Regions from separate parts of the Proteus vulgaris genome, predicted to be linked through region 2. Evidence: predicted binding sites of a transcription regulator. Region 2 holds the regulator's gene; each other region holds the start of a gene.
The links. Region 2 encodes PhoB, which activates phosphate uptake and scavenging genes when phosphate is short. Its sites were predicted from a motif close to CTGTCATAAAACTGNCNNAT; they were not measured.
Positions count from the first base shown of each region.

Region 1: the regulator PhoB is predicted to act here: its motif matches at 2,480-2,499, upstream of ugpB (sn-glycerol-3-phosphate ABC transporter substrate-binding protein UgpB).
Region 3: the regulator PhoB is predicted to act here: its motif matches at 2,371-2,390, upstream of pstS (phosphate ABC transporter substrate-binding protein PstS).

Region 1 is NZ_CP090064.1:524,657-528,951, forward strand. Features, by position in the region: gene ugpE (sn-glycerol-3-phosphate ABC transporter permease UgpE) at 1-115, opposite strand, end outside; gene ugpA (sn-glycerol-3-phosphate ABC transporter permease UgpA) at 115-999, opposite strand; gene ugpB (sn-glycerol-3-phosphate ABC transporter substrate-binding protein UgpB) at 1,062-2,366, opposite strand; gene LW139_RS02595 (glycerophosphodiester phosphodiesterase family protein) at 2,541-3,275, shown strand; gene LW139_RS02600 (carbamate kinase family protein) at 3,599-4,295, shown strand, end outside.
Region 2 is NZ_CP090064.1:728,993-733,287, forward strand. Features, by position in the region: gene LW139_RS03455 (AAA family ATPase) at 1-1,046, opposite strand, end outside; gene sbcD (exonuclease subunit SbcD) at 1,043-2,275, opposite strand; gene phoB (phosphate regulon transcriptional regulator PhoB) at 2,495-3,184, shown strand; gene phoR (phosphate regulon sensor histidine kinase PhoR) at 3,208-4,295, shown strand, end outside.
Region 3 is NZ_CP090064.1:4,120,577-4,124,871, reverse strand. Features, by position in the region: gene pstA (phosphate ABC transporter permease PstA) at 1-190, opposite strand, end outside; gene pstC (phosphate ABC transporter permease PstC) at 192-1,151, opposite strand; gene pstS (phosphate ABC transporter substrate-binding protein PstS) at 1,228-2,268, opposite strand; gene envZ (two-component system sensor histidine kinase EnvZ) at 2,478-3,818, opposite strand; gene ompR (osmolarity response regulator transcription factor OmpR) at 3,815-4,295, opposite strand, start outside.

The sequences.
Region 1 (4,295 bases), 200 kb from region 2:
TATTTTGATGTGTTGTAGCGACAAGCGCTATCCATACAGGAAATGCGACAGAAAGAATGCCAACAATGAGGATTAAGTGGCAAAAAGCGTGAAATAAAGGTCTGCGTTCAACCATCAGTAAGCCACCTTTTTTTCAACATAACGAAACTGGATCACGGTTAATATCGCGACAATAAACATTAAGATAACGGATTGTGCGGCTGAAGAGCCTAAATCTAATCCTACAAAACCATCGTTATAGACTTTATACACTAATGTTGATGTGCTACTTCCGGGGCCACCCTGTGTCATGGCATGAATAATGGCGAAAGTATCAAAAAAGGCGTAGGCAAAATTCACTACCAGTAAGAAAAAAGTGGTCGGTGAAATAAGCGGAAAGCTTATTGTGATAAAGCGTTTAATAGGCCCACTGCCATCAATAGCGGCTGCTTCTAATAGTGATTTAGGCACAGATTGCAAGGCAGCGAGAAAAAATAAAAAGTTATAACTCACTTGTTTCCATGTCGCAGTTAAAATCACCATCCACATAGCATGATGTGTATTCAGTACGGGATCCCAATTAATGCCTATTTGTTTTAATAATTGGCTTAATACGCCAATCGTAGGATCAAGCATAAATAACCAAAGAAAACCCGCGATAACTGGCGCAATGGCATAGGGTGAAATTAAGATCGTACGATAAAACAGTTTGCCTCGTAAAATTTGCTCAGCAATGCCAGCTAAAACAAGCGCAGATAACATAGAGAGAAAGACAACGCTGATACTAAAAATCAATGTGGTGATTAAACTGTCAAAATAGTAACTATTGCTAAATAAACGCTGAAAGTTTTCGAGACCAACAAACTCGCTACTCAGGCCAAACGCATCTTCTAATTGAAATGACTGAAAGAAAGCTTGCCCAGCAGGCCAAATAAAAAAGATAAGTGTGATAGCCAGTTGAGGAAAAATCAGCGCTAGAGGTAACCATTTTTGTTTAAAATAAATGGATTGAGAAGCCATACAGTATCCAGTAAATCGATAAAAACAGAAGGCGAGCTGTTAAGCTCGCCTGATAAATATGATTATTGAGTACGTTCAAAACGGCGTAATTGCTCATTTCCACGTGTGACAGCATTATCCAATGCAGCTTGAGCACTCTGTTTTCCTGACCATACTTTTTCTAATTCTTCATCAACAATTTCGCGTGTTTGTAAGAAATTACCAAAGCGTAATCCTTTAGAGTTTGCAGTCGGTTCTGAGGTTGTCATTTGTAATATTGCGGTGTCAGCCCCTGGATTTTGCTGATAAAAGCCTTGTTGTTGTGTCAATGCGTAAGCGGCTTTAGTAACAGGAAGATAACCTGTAGCTTGGTGCCAGTCAGCTTGTACTTCAGGGCTTGAAAGATAGGTGAAGAATTTGGCGACGCCGTTATATTCTGCATCTGGGCGCCCTGACATAACCCATAACGAAGCTCCACCAATAATGGTATTTGCGGGTTTTTGTACAAGCGTATCGTCATAAGGCAATTGGCTAACACCAATATCAATGCCTTTCATATTCTCTTTAATACCAGCAAAACCGGCGGATGATTCCATCACCATGGCGCATTCTTGGGTATAAAATAGAGGCATTGAATCAGATTGGCGTCCGCCATATTTGAAAATACCTGATTTAGACCAATCTGCCATTTGTTGAATATGAGCAACGAAAGGGGATTTATTAAATAGAAACGTCGTATCTAAGCCATCAAAACCATTATTTTTTGTCGCAATAGGCAAATTATTACGTGCCCCAAAGTTTTCGATTTGTGTCCATGATTGCCATGTGGTGGTAAATCCGCATTTAACACCAGAATCGAGCAGTTTTTGAGATACTGCTTCCATCTCTTTCCATGTCTTTGGTGGCTGCTCTATACCTGCTTTTTTAAAGAGTGTTTTGTTGTAGTAGAGTACAGGTGTTGAACTATTAAAGGGTAATGACATCATTTTGCCGTCGCTAGTGGTGTAATAACCAGTGACAGTTGATAAATAACTATTAGGATCAAAAGGCTCGTTGGTTTTTTCCATTAATTGATAAACAGGATAAATGGCTTTTTTAGCACCCATCATGCTGGCTGTACCGACTTCAAAAACTTGCACAATAGCAGGTTGGTTTTTAGCACGAAACGAAGCTACTGCACTGGTCATAGTTTCAGCATAAGTGCCTTTATAAACAGGCTTTATCTCATATTCAGATTGGCTTGCATTAAAATCAGAAGCGATTTGATTAACTTTCTGACCAAGCGCTCCTCCCATAGCATGCCACCATTCAATTTGTGTTTTTGCGTGTGTAGGTGAAGCAAAGAGTGTCATCGCAACAGCAAGGCCCGTTATTGATTTTATCGACATGCAGTATTTCCTTTTAAATCGAGAGTTAAAGGTGCAATCTAATCTGCGAATTACCCTAAATGTTATTTATGACAAATGGGTGACAATTAAGTGAAGAGTTATTGATGGCATGACTGTCAAATTGCTGTCATAAATGATTGTCATGATGTCGGCACAAATGAAAAGGAGAGATAAATGAAGATAGCTGCTCACCGAGGTTTTTCTGGAAAAGCCCCTGAAAATACACTGGCTGCATTTAAAATGGCGATTGATTTCGGGTGCGAATGGATTGAAACGGACGTGCAATTAACCGCGGATCATGTTCCTGTGCTTATTCATGATAAAACAGTTAATCGTTGCACGAATGGGCAAGGTGCGGTGCGTTTTCATACCTTAGATGATTTACATCGCCTTGATGCAGGAAGTTGGTTTAGTTCACTTTATCAAGGTGAGAAAATTCCTTCTTTAAGACAAGGACTACAGTTAATTAAGCGTTCCGGAACAAAGCTTAATATTGAGCTGAAAACTTGGCCCGACGATGATGTTGAGCGTTTATGTTTAGCGGTTTCTGACATGATAAAAAGTGCAGATATTCCGAATGAGCAAATTCTATTTTCTTCTTTTGATACGCATGCACTTATCGTTATGAAACGATACCTACCTTTTATTCGTAGAGGCCAGTTATGGGATGAGATCCCCGATAATGCGCTAGAAACATTAAAAGCGATTGATGGTTTTAGTGTGCATTGTAATTACAAATACCTTACGCAAGCACAGGCGCAATTGTTAAAACAAGCCGGCTATGAAATTTATTGTTATACCCCGAATGATCCTGAAGAAGTGAAAGACTTTGAGCAATGGGGGGTTGATATGCTAATTACCGATATGCCTGATGTTTATCAACAAGATATTTATGATGTAGCAAAATGAAAAAGTACTAACTATCCCGCTTATTTGTACTGAATAAGGCGTTATTGATCTGTTTGATGACGCCTTTCATCTCCTCTCTTCCTCATTCTATTTACTGAAATTAAATAAGAGAAATATTGAGTAATAGGTGTTTTATTTACATTCTCTGTTATTATCCTGCGCAATTAATGAATAGATATTGTTCAATACGATAATGTTTATCTCATTAAAAAATAAAAATGGGGGAAGTGGTTAGCGATATGGTGACCTTATTAACCCAACCTCTGAGAGTAGAGGTGAATTATTTCTACTTTAATTGCCAATAATATCATTGAGAGTGAAACATGAAAGAACTCGTTGTTGTTGCCATTGGAGGCAATAGTATTATTAAAGACAATGCTAGCCAGTCTATCGCTCATCAAGAACAAGCAGTACAAGAGGTTGCAGCCCATATTAGTGATATGGTGGCTGAAGGGTATAATATTGTTCTTACTCATGGTAATGGTCCACAAGTCGGACTTGATTTACGCCGTGCGGAAGTTGCACATGTACAAGAAGGTTTACCATTAACACCATTAGCCAATTGTGTTGCTGATACACAAGGGGGTATTGGTTATTTAATACAACAAGCGTTAACTAATAAGCTTCGTGTTCAACAAAATAAACAAGCGATCACCCTTATCACACAAGTTGAAGTAGATAAAAACGATCCTAATTTTGTTTCTCCGACAAAACCTATTGGTGCATTTTTCTCTGAACAAGAGATGATGCAATTACAACAAGAAAACCCTCAATGGCATTTTGTTGAAGATTCTGGTCGTGGTTATCGTCGTGTTGTTGCTTCTCCTATTCCACAGCATGTAATTGAATCTAATGCAATTAAATCATTATCAGAATGTGGCTATGTTGTGATTGCTGTAGGGGGCGGTGGTATTCCGGTCATTAAAAATGAGCAAGGAAATTACCAAAGTGTTGATGCCGTGATTGATAAAGATCTGTCATCAACATTGCTCGCAAAAGAATTACATGCAGATATTCTTA
Region 2 (4,295 bases):
TCGTGTTGTTTAAATGTGTTACGTGCTTCGGTTAAATGCTGATTAATTGGTTGGCTTTGTTGCTCAATAAGCTGTTTTTCGGCCTTTAATGCTAAGAGTTGCGACTCAATATAGGCTTGTTCTTTTAATAGGCGATTTTTTTCATCATAAATCGGGCGAATTTTTTCTGCAGGTTCACTATTTTCAAGACGTTGAATATCAGGTTTTGCTGCCACTAATGCTTCTTGTGCTAAATTAACCTCAGTTTGCGCAAAAGTTTTGTTTTTATTGAGTTCAATCTCTTTTTCTTGCCACTGTTTTGCTACTTGATATTCCTGTTGTTCTTTTTGTAAGAGGCTCTCTTTAGCAAAAAGATCTGTTTGTTCCGTTAATAAAGCTTGGCGGGCATTTTCATCTAATAATGCCATCATTTCAGCCTGTTGCTTGAGTGTTTTTAACGTTTGTTCTTCTTCTCGCCAATGTTTAAAGATTGATTGGGAAATATGACGATAAATATCTGTACCAGTGAGTTCTTCGAGTAACTCCGCGCGAGATTTGTCATCTGCATTAAGAAATGCTGCAAATTGTCCTTGTGAAAGCAACATTGATTTAGTAAATCGGTCAAAATCCAGCCCTGTAATATTAATGATCATCTCTTTTACTTGGCTTATCTTGCTCGCTAATATTTTGTCTTCCCCCCCAGTGATATTTATTTTGACGAGTTCAGCTTGTGGTGCCTGAAGATTGCCATCTTCTTTATAATTAGCACGGCGTTGTTCCCAAAATGCACGATAAGCGACACCTTTGACTTCAAATTCAACTTCGGCTAAACACTCTGCGGTATGGCGCGTCATTAATTCATTTTGAGATTGTGTTACTTTATCTAATCGAGGGGTTCTATGATAAAGCGCTAAACTAATGGCATCTAAAAGGGTGGTTTTTCCCGCACCGGTAGGGCCTGTAATCGCAAACAATCCGTTGCTAACAAAAGGCTCTTGGTTAAAGTTGATTTTCCATTCACCTTTTAAGGAGTTAATATTTTTAAAGCGCAGACTTAAGATTTTCATTTTACTTCGTTATCCTCTTGTTCTGCCATTTCAACTGCTTGTTTAAATAATGTGGTTAATCGCGTTTTAGTTTCTTCTGAATCAAACTCATGTTGTTCTAAACGTCTTTCAAAAACATCATAGACCGTTAATTCTGTCAGTGTTTCTTTTTCATTTTGAGTGAGCACTTGGCGTTGTTTTCTAGATCTTCTTAATAAAACCACATCAAAAAGTGGGTTGTTAGTTAACTCTTGAATACGAGTTTGTATATCACTGAGATAATCTTGTGTAGAAACTTCAATATCCAACCAGATAGTCGTCTCTGTTTCAGCATATTGGTTTTTAAAATTTTCAAGCTGTGTGGCTATTTCTTTTAATGATCCTGCAATTGTACGCAATAGCTGGAATTCGGGGATAGGGAGTAGCGTAAGCTCAGCTAATTTATCTTGCTCAAAATCGATAAGGCAGACACTTTTTTGTTGTCCACTCTCATCAAAACTTAAAGGAATTGGTGAACCACTGTAACGAATATGTCCTGATTTATTCACCACTTGAGGGCGATGAATATGGCCAAGAGCAATATAATCAAATTCAGGAAATAGGGTTGCAGAGAAGGCTTCTAAAGTACCGATATATATTTCACGTACAGAATCGCTCACACTTGCACCAATCGTTGTCAGATGGCCTGTCGCAATAATAGGGATCTTGGCGTTCAATTGTTCACGTAAATCGAGAGCTGCTTGATATTGAACTTGATAATAATCAGCAATCGCTTCTTTTAGCGCGTTTTGTTTTTCAGCACCGGATTGCCCACTTCGGCTAGTTATCATATCTCTAGGGCGTAGATAGGGGATCGCACACAGTAATGCTCCTGGCGCGTTATCTTTTTGACGAAGAATTAACGGTGCTTGCGGCGTTTCGGTATGAACACTGGCAATAACAGTGGTATTTAAACATGCCAATAGTGATTTAGATTCATTGAGTGTTGCGACGGAATCGTGATTGCCACCTAAAATAACTAATTGGCATTGTGTGTCTCTCATTGCAACAACAAAGCGATTATACAGCTCTCTGGCATAGCTTGGGGGTGAGCCAGTATCAAATATATCACCAGCAACAATTAGGGCATCAACTTGATGAACCTTAATTTGTACTAATAACCAATCAAGAAATTGTTGATGTTCTTGTGCGCGGGTTTTAGTAAAAAAATATTGCCCTAAATGCCAGTCTGATGTGTGAATAATCCGCATTGCTATCCCTCTTTTTTATTTGCTCAGAGTATAGCGCACCTTGCTTTTTTAGTGAAAACTCAACAGTAAGCCTTTTTTTGAGCGATTTTTCACCAAAAAATGATTTATTTACCTTAACAACACCATGGTATTTCAGTAATGTTAAGGTTAGTCATAAATCTGTCATAAAACTGCATCATAATCATTTTGACCCTCTATATACATTACACAGGATAGAGTATGGCAAGGCGTATTCTTGTTGTTGAAGATGAAACCGCAATTCGAGAGATGATCTGTTTTGTTTTAGAACAAAATGGTTTTCAACCAATTGAAGCAGAAGATTATGATTCTGCATTGAGTTTTCTTATCGATCCTTACCCTGATCTGGTTTTATTAGATTGGATGATCCCCGGAGGCTCCGGTTTACAGGTAATAAAACAGATGAAGCGAGAGAGTAATACTCGTGACATCCCTATTATTATGTTAACGGCAAAAGGGGAAGAAGAAGATAAAGTCCAAGGCTTAGAAACGGGAGCTGATGATTATGTTATCAAGCCCTTTTCACCTAAAGAGCTTGTCGCCCGTGTGAAGGCAATTTTACGACGTTTATCACCGATGTCAGCGGAAGATATCATTGAATTCAATGGATTATCGCTTGATCCTGTTTCTCATCGAGTAACGAGTCAAGATAAACCGATTGATATGGGGCCTACCGAATTTAAACTCCTGCACTTTTTTATGACTCATCCTGAACGCGTATATAGCAGAGAACAACTGCTAAACTATGTTTGGGGAACGAATGTTTATGTCGAAGACCGTACTGTGGATGTGCATATTCGTCGTTTACGTAAAGCCATTGAAGAAGATGGTCATGACCGAATGATACAAACAGTACGTGGAACGGGATATCGCTTCTCTGCCCGTTTCTAAGTCAATATGGGAGTAATCGTCAGGTGTTAGAACGACTATCATGGAAAGCCCTCGTCTGGGGGCTATGTCTATTTTGCTTACCTGCCTTTGTATTATCGCTTTTTATTGGCCATCTTCCTTGGCTACTGGTGGTATCACTTCTTAGTGCTTTGGTTTGGCATGCTTATAATTTGATGAAATTGTCTAAATGGTTATGGCTCGATCGCTCAGTCTTACCCCCCGAAGGCAGAGGAGGATGGGAGCCTATTTTTTATGGTATTCGACAAACACAGCAACGTAATCGTAAGCGACGTCGAGAATTAGGTGATTTAATTAAGCGTTTTAGAAGCGGGGCTGAAAGCCTACCTGATGCGGTTGTAATGATGACCAATGAAGGTAATATTTTTTGGTGTAACAGCTTAGCTCAACATTTATTAGGTTTTCGCTGGCCAGAAGACAACGGGCAAAATATTTTTAATTTATTACGTTACCCAGATTTCTTGCACTATTTTACCGCAGGCGATTTTAGTCACCCTTTAACGATTTCTCTTAATAATGGCTCTATTGTGGAATTTCGTGTGATGCCATATAGCGAAGATCAGCGCCTAATGGTAGCGCGAGATGTGACAGAAAAAAATAAACTAGAAAATGCACGACGTGATTTTTTTGCCAACGTGAGCCACGAATTAAGAACGCCTTTAACCGTTATTCAAGGCTATCTTGAAATGATGGAAGAAAATAGTGCAGAAAAACCCGCAGAACATAAAGCGATAATGACAATGCAGGAACAAGCTAAACGGATGGATACGTTGGTAAAGCAGCTCTTACAACTTTCCCGTATTGAATCAGCTCCTCATATTGATTTAAATAAGATTGTCGATATACCCGCCATTTTAACTTTATTGCAACAAGAGGCAAACTCACTAAGCCAAGGCCAACATCATATTACCTTTGATATTGATGAACAGTGGGCTGTACGTGGTAATGAAGAGCAATTGCGTAGTGCCGTTTCTAATTTAGTCTATAACGCGATTAATCACACAGAAGAAGGCACAACAATAAAAGTCAGCTGGAAGAAAATTCCTCAAGGTATGTTATTTAGTGTCTCCGACAATGGCTCAGGGATCAGTGC
Region 3 (4,295 bases), 1.0 Mb from region 2:
TACCATCAACGCCTTTTGTGATTGTTGAGAATAAAATCCACGTTAACCAGAAAAGACCAAATGCCATAGTAGATACAGATAAAAACAGTGCGATACGGTTTTTTTGACGACGCCAAAGTTGGCGTTTATGACGTACTCGCAGTTCGCTCTCTGTTTGAACTTGTAATGAAGAAGGGGATGTTTTAGACATATTAACGCGCTCCTTCATTCTTAGATAAACGTAATGTCATAAACTTAGAAATCGCAAGTACGATAAAGGTGATGACAAACAGGATAAGCCCTAATTCCATTAATGCCGCAGTATGTAATCCCGTTTCTGCTTCAGCAAACTCATTGGCTAATGCAGACGTGATACTGTTACCTGGCATAAATAGCGAGGCAGAATCTAATTGGTAGGTATTACCGATGATAAAGGTCACCGCCATGGTTTCACCTAAGGCACGGCCTAATCCCAACATAACGCCACCGATGACACCGTTACGGGTATAAGGTAGAACGATATTCCAAATTACTTCCCATGTTGTACAGCCAATACCGTAGGCTGATTCCTTCATCATGACAGGTGTCTGTTCAAACACATCACGCATCACAGAGGCGATATAAGGAATGATCATGATAGCGAGGATAACCCCTGCTGCTAAGATACCAATACCAAAAGCAGGGCCTGAGAAAAGCTCGCCAACGATAGGAATAGAAGAAAGCACATTGCCTACCGGCTCTTGGAAATAGGTTGCAAACAGTGGTGCGAAGACAAACAGTCCCCACATACCATAAACAATACTTGGGATAGCCGCGAGTAACTCAATCGCAATACCTAATGGGCGTTTTAGCCAATTAGGTGCTAATTCAGTGAGGAAAAGGGCAATACCAAAACTGACAGGAACAGCAATAACCAGTGCGATAATTGACGTTACAATGGTGCCGTAAATAGGCACTAATGCACCAAACTCCTGTGCTGGTGGGTCCCACTCTTTTGTCCATAAGAATGAAAGACCAAACTGCTGAATACTTGGTAATGAGGCAAAAATCAGTGAAACAATGATACCTGTTAAAAGCAAAAGCGTAATCAACGCAGCTAGACGGACTAGTGCGCTGAAAATAACGTCCCCTCGTTTACTAGGGGCCTTTATTACCGTTGTGTGCTCGGCCATAAAGCCTCTTTTAATTTATTACCCCCTGTTAGCAGGGGGTGAACGTTAACTTATCTCTTAATGGTTACCGGTTTTATTAGTAAATCGGTTTGCCATTACTGTCTTTAATACTTGTTTTCCATGCAGCACGAATTTGTTCTACAACTTCTGCAGGTAATACTGCGTAATCTAGATTTTTCGCTTCTTGATTACCTTTGTCATAAGCCCAGTTGAAGAAATTCAGCACTTCTTTACCTTTTTCTGCATTTTGTTGTTTTTGATGCACTAAGATAAAGGTGGTTGAAGTAATCGGCCATGCGTTTTCACCTTTCTGATTAGTCAGGTCTTGTGCAAAGCTTTTGCTCCAATCAATTTTTCTTGCTGCGGCACTAAAGCTGTCTGCTGTTGGTGCGATTGCTTCGCCATCAGCTGTGACTAATTTAGTATAAGCAAGGTTGTTTTGTTTCGCGTAAGCATATTCAACATAACCAATTGAACCTGGTACACGTTGAACGAATGCAGCGATGCCATCATTTCCTTTACCACCTAAGCCTGTTGGCCATTTTACGGTAGAGCCAGCGCCTACTTCATCTTTCCATGCGCTATTTACTTTTGATAAGTAGCTAGTGAAAACGAAAGAAGTTCCAGAACCATCAGCACGACGAATAACCGCGATATTCTGGTCTGGTAATTTTACGCCTGGATTGAGTTTTGTGATGGCAGGGTCATTCCATTTTTGGATCTTGCCTAGATAGATATTACCGATAGTGTCGCCATCTAAGGTCAGCTCACCTGATTTGATACCAGGAATGTTTACAGCCATAACAACGCCACCAATCACGGTAGGGAATTGGAATAAACCGTCAGCTTGTAATTTGTCGTCTGTTAATGGTGCATCAGAAGCGCCAAAATCAACGGTGTTTGCAATGATTTGTTTAACACCACCAGAGGAGCCAATGCCTTGGTAGTTAATTTTGTTACCCGTTTCTTTTTGATAGGAATCTGCCCATTTAGCATAAACTGGGGCAGGGAACGTTGCGCCAGCACCAGTCAGCGAGGTCGTTGCCTGCGCAGAAAGAGCGGTCATTGAAAACGCAGCGGCAATGACACTAGTCAGGGTGGTACGCATCAGTTTCATAATCCCTCCTGTGGGATAGGTAGAATAATTTTCGACATCTATCAACTTCGGTTACGGTACGCACAGACAATAGGTCAGTTAGATGACAATTAAATGTCTTAATTGTGACAGTTTTATGACAAAGTAAAAAAATGATGAAATATTTAGAGGGAGAAGAAAAAATAGAGCAAAAGTAGCGGAATAAAAAAGGGCTTTATCAGAAAGAAAAATTAATCATCCTCATCATCACGCTCTTTTAATGGAAAATTAGCACGGATAAGTAATCCACCTTTAACGCTATCATCAAGTTCAACATAACCACCGTGAGCATCCATAATACGGCGAATAATGGATAACCCTAAACCTGCACCTGTCGAGCTACGCGCTTGTTCACCTTGAACAAAAGGTTGGAAAAGACGTTGTCGGTCTTCTTGTGGAATACCGGGGCCGTCATCTTCGACTTGAAACCATGCATATTCTTCATTTTTTCCACTTGAAACACTTATCCAGCCATGGCCATAGCGGGTCGCATTTACAATCATATTGGCAAGTGCTCGTTTCACAGCGATAGGATTAGCCGTAATATTAATGGGTTCAGGATGAAGATGATCTTCACTTATTTTACCTGAATTAGATTCAGCCGAAATGACTTCTTGTAATAGATTATTCATATCGCACAGTTCTAAAGACATCTCTTTACCTGTGCGCATATAGTCTAGAAACTGGCCAATAATGGCATCGCAATCTTCAATATCTTTATTGATAGAGTCAGCAAGATAGCTATCCTCTGGGCTCATCATTTCAGTGGCAAGGCGAATACGGGTAAGAGGTGTACGCAAGTCATGACTGACACCAGCCATAACGAGTGTTCTATCATTATCTAATGAACGAATACCCGATGACATCTGATTAAATGCGCGAATGATTGATCGCATTTCAGAGGAGCCAGATTCAGGAATAGGTGGTGGAATAACCCCTTTACCGATACGACGTGCAGCATATTCTACTTCATTGAGTGGGCGATTTTGAAAACGGTTATAGAGCCAAAAAAAAGCGACAACGATGATAATAAAAATAATCGCTTGTCGATAAACTGGCAGTAGGAAATTTTGCCCTAACTCAGTGAGAGGAACACGGATCCAGAGAGAGGGGGAAATATGTGTATTAACCCATAAAACAGGGTATTCCAGCGTGTTTTCAATCCAAATTTCAGTTTCTCCACCCAGATATTCAGACATCTGTTCACTTAAATCGTCATCGATTTTAGCCCAATAAAGTCCTTCCTCAAGTGCGGCCTCTTTATCAAAAAAAGAGATACCTAATTCGCTATAGATTTTATTGCGTAAAGCCGGGGAGATTTTGAGTGGAGTGCCATCAACTAAAATAAGTTCTTCAGGCATTAATGTGCGTATTTCATACGCTAAAACTTTATTAAATTGCTGAAGGCTTGGCCCAACAATAAGGTGCTGTACAACGATATAACTGGCTATCAAGCTAAAAAAAAGTAGCGAGATAACCAGAAATAACGAACGTGTCAGTTTATTGTGAGGGGAAAGCCTCAGCCTTCTCATTGAGCACTGGTTCCATCAGGAACAAAGACGTAACCAAGACCCCAAACTGTTTGAATATAGCGAGGATGTGTTGGATCCTCTTCAATCATTCGGCGTAAACGAGAAATTTGAACGTCGATTGAACGTTCCATAGCACTGTATTCGCGACCACGAGCAAGGCTCATTAATTTGTCACGAGAAAGAGGCTCACGAGGGTGAGATACCAGTACTTTTAATACAGCAAATTCACCACTCGTTAGAGGCATATGCTCTTCTTCATGGAACATTTCCCGTGTACCAAGGTTTAGCTTGAATTTACCAAAGGAGATAATGGCATTATCTTGTGAAGGAGCACCCGGCAATTCGTTCGCTTGACGGCGAAGTACTGCGCGAATGCGAGCCAGTAATTCTCTTGGATTAAATGGTTTTGAGATGTAATCATCAGCACCAATTTCAAGCCCAACAATTCTATCAACCTCTTCCCCTTTTGCTGTAACC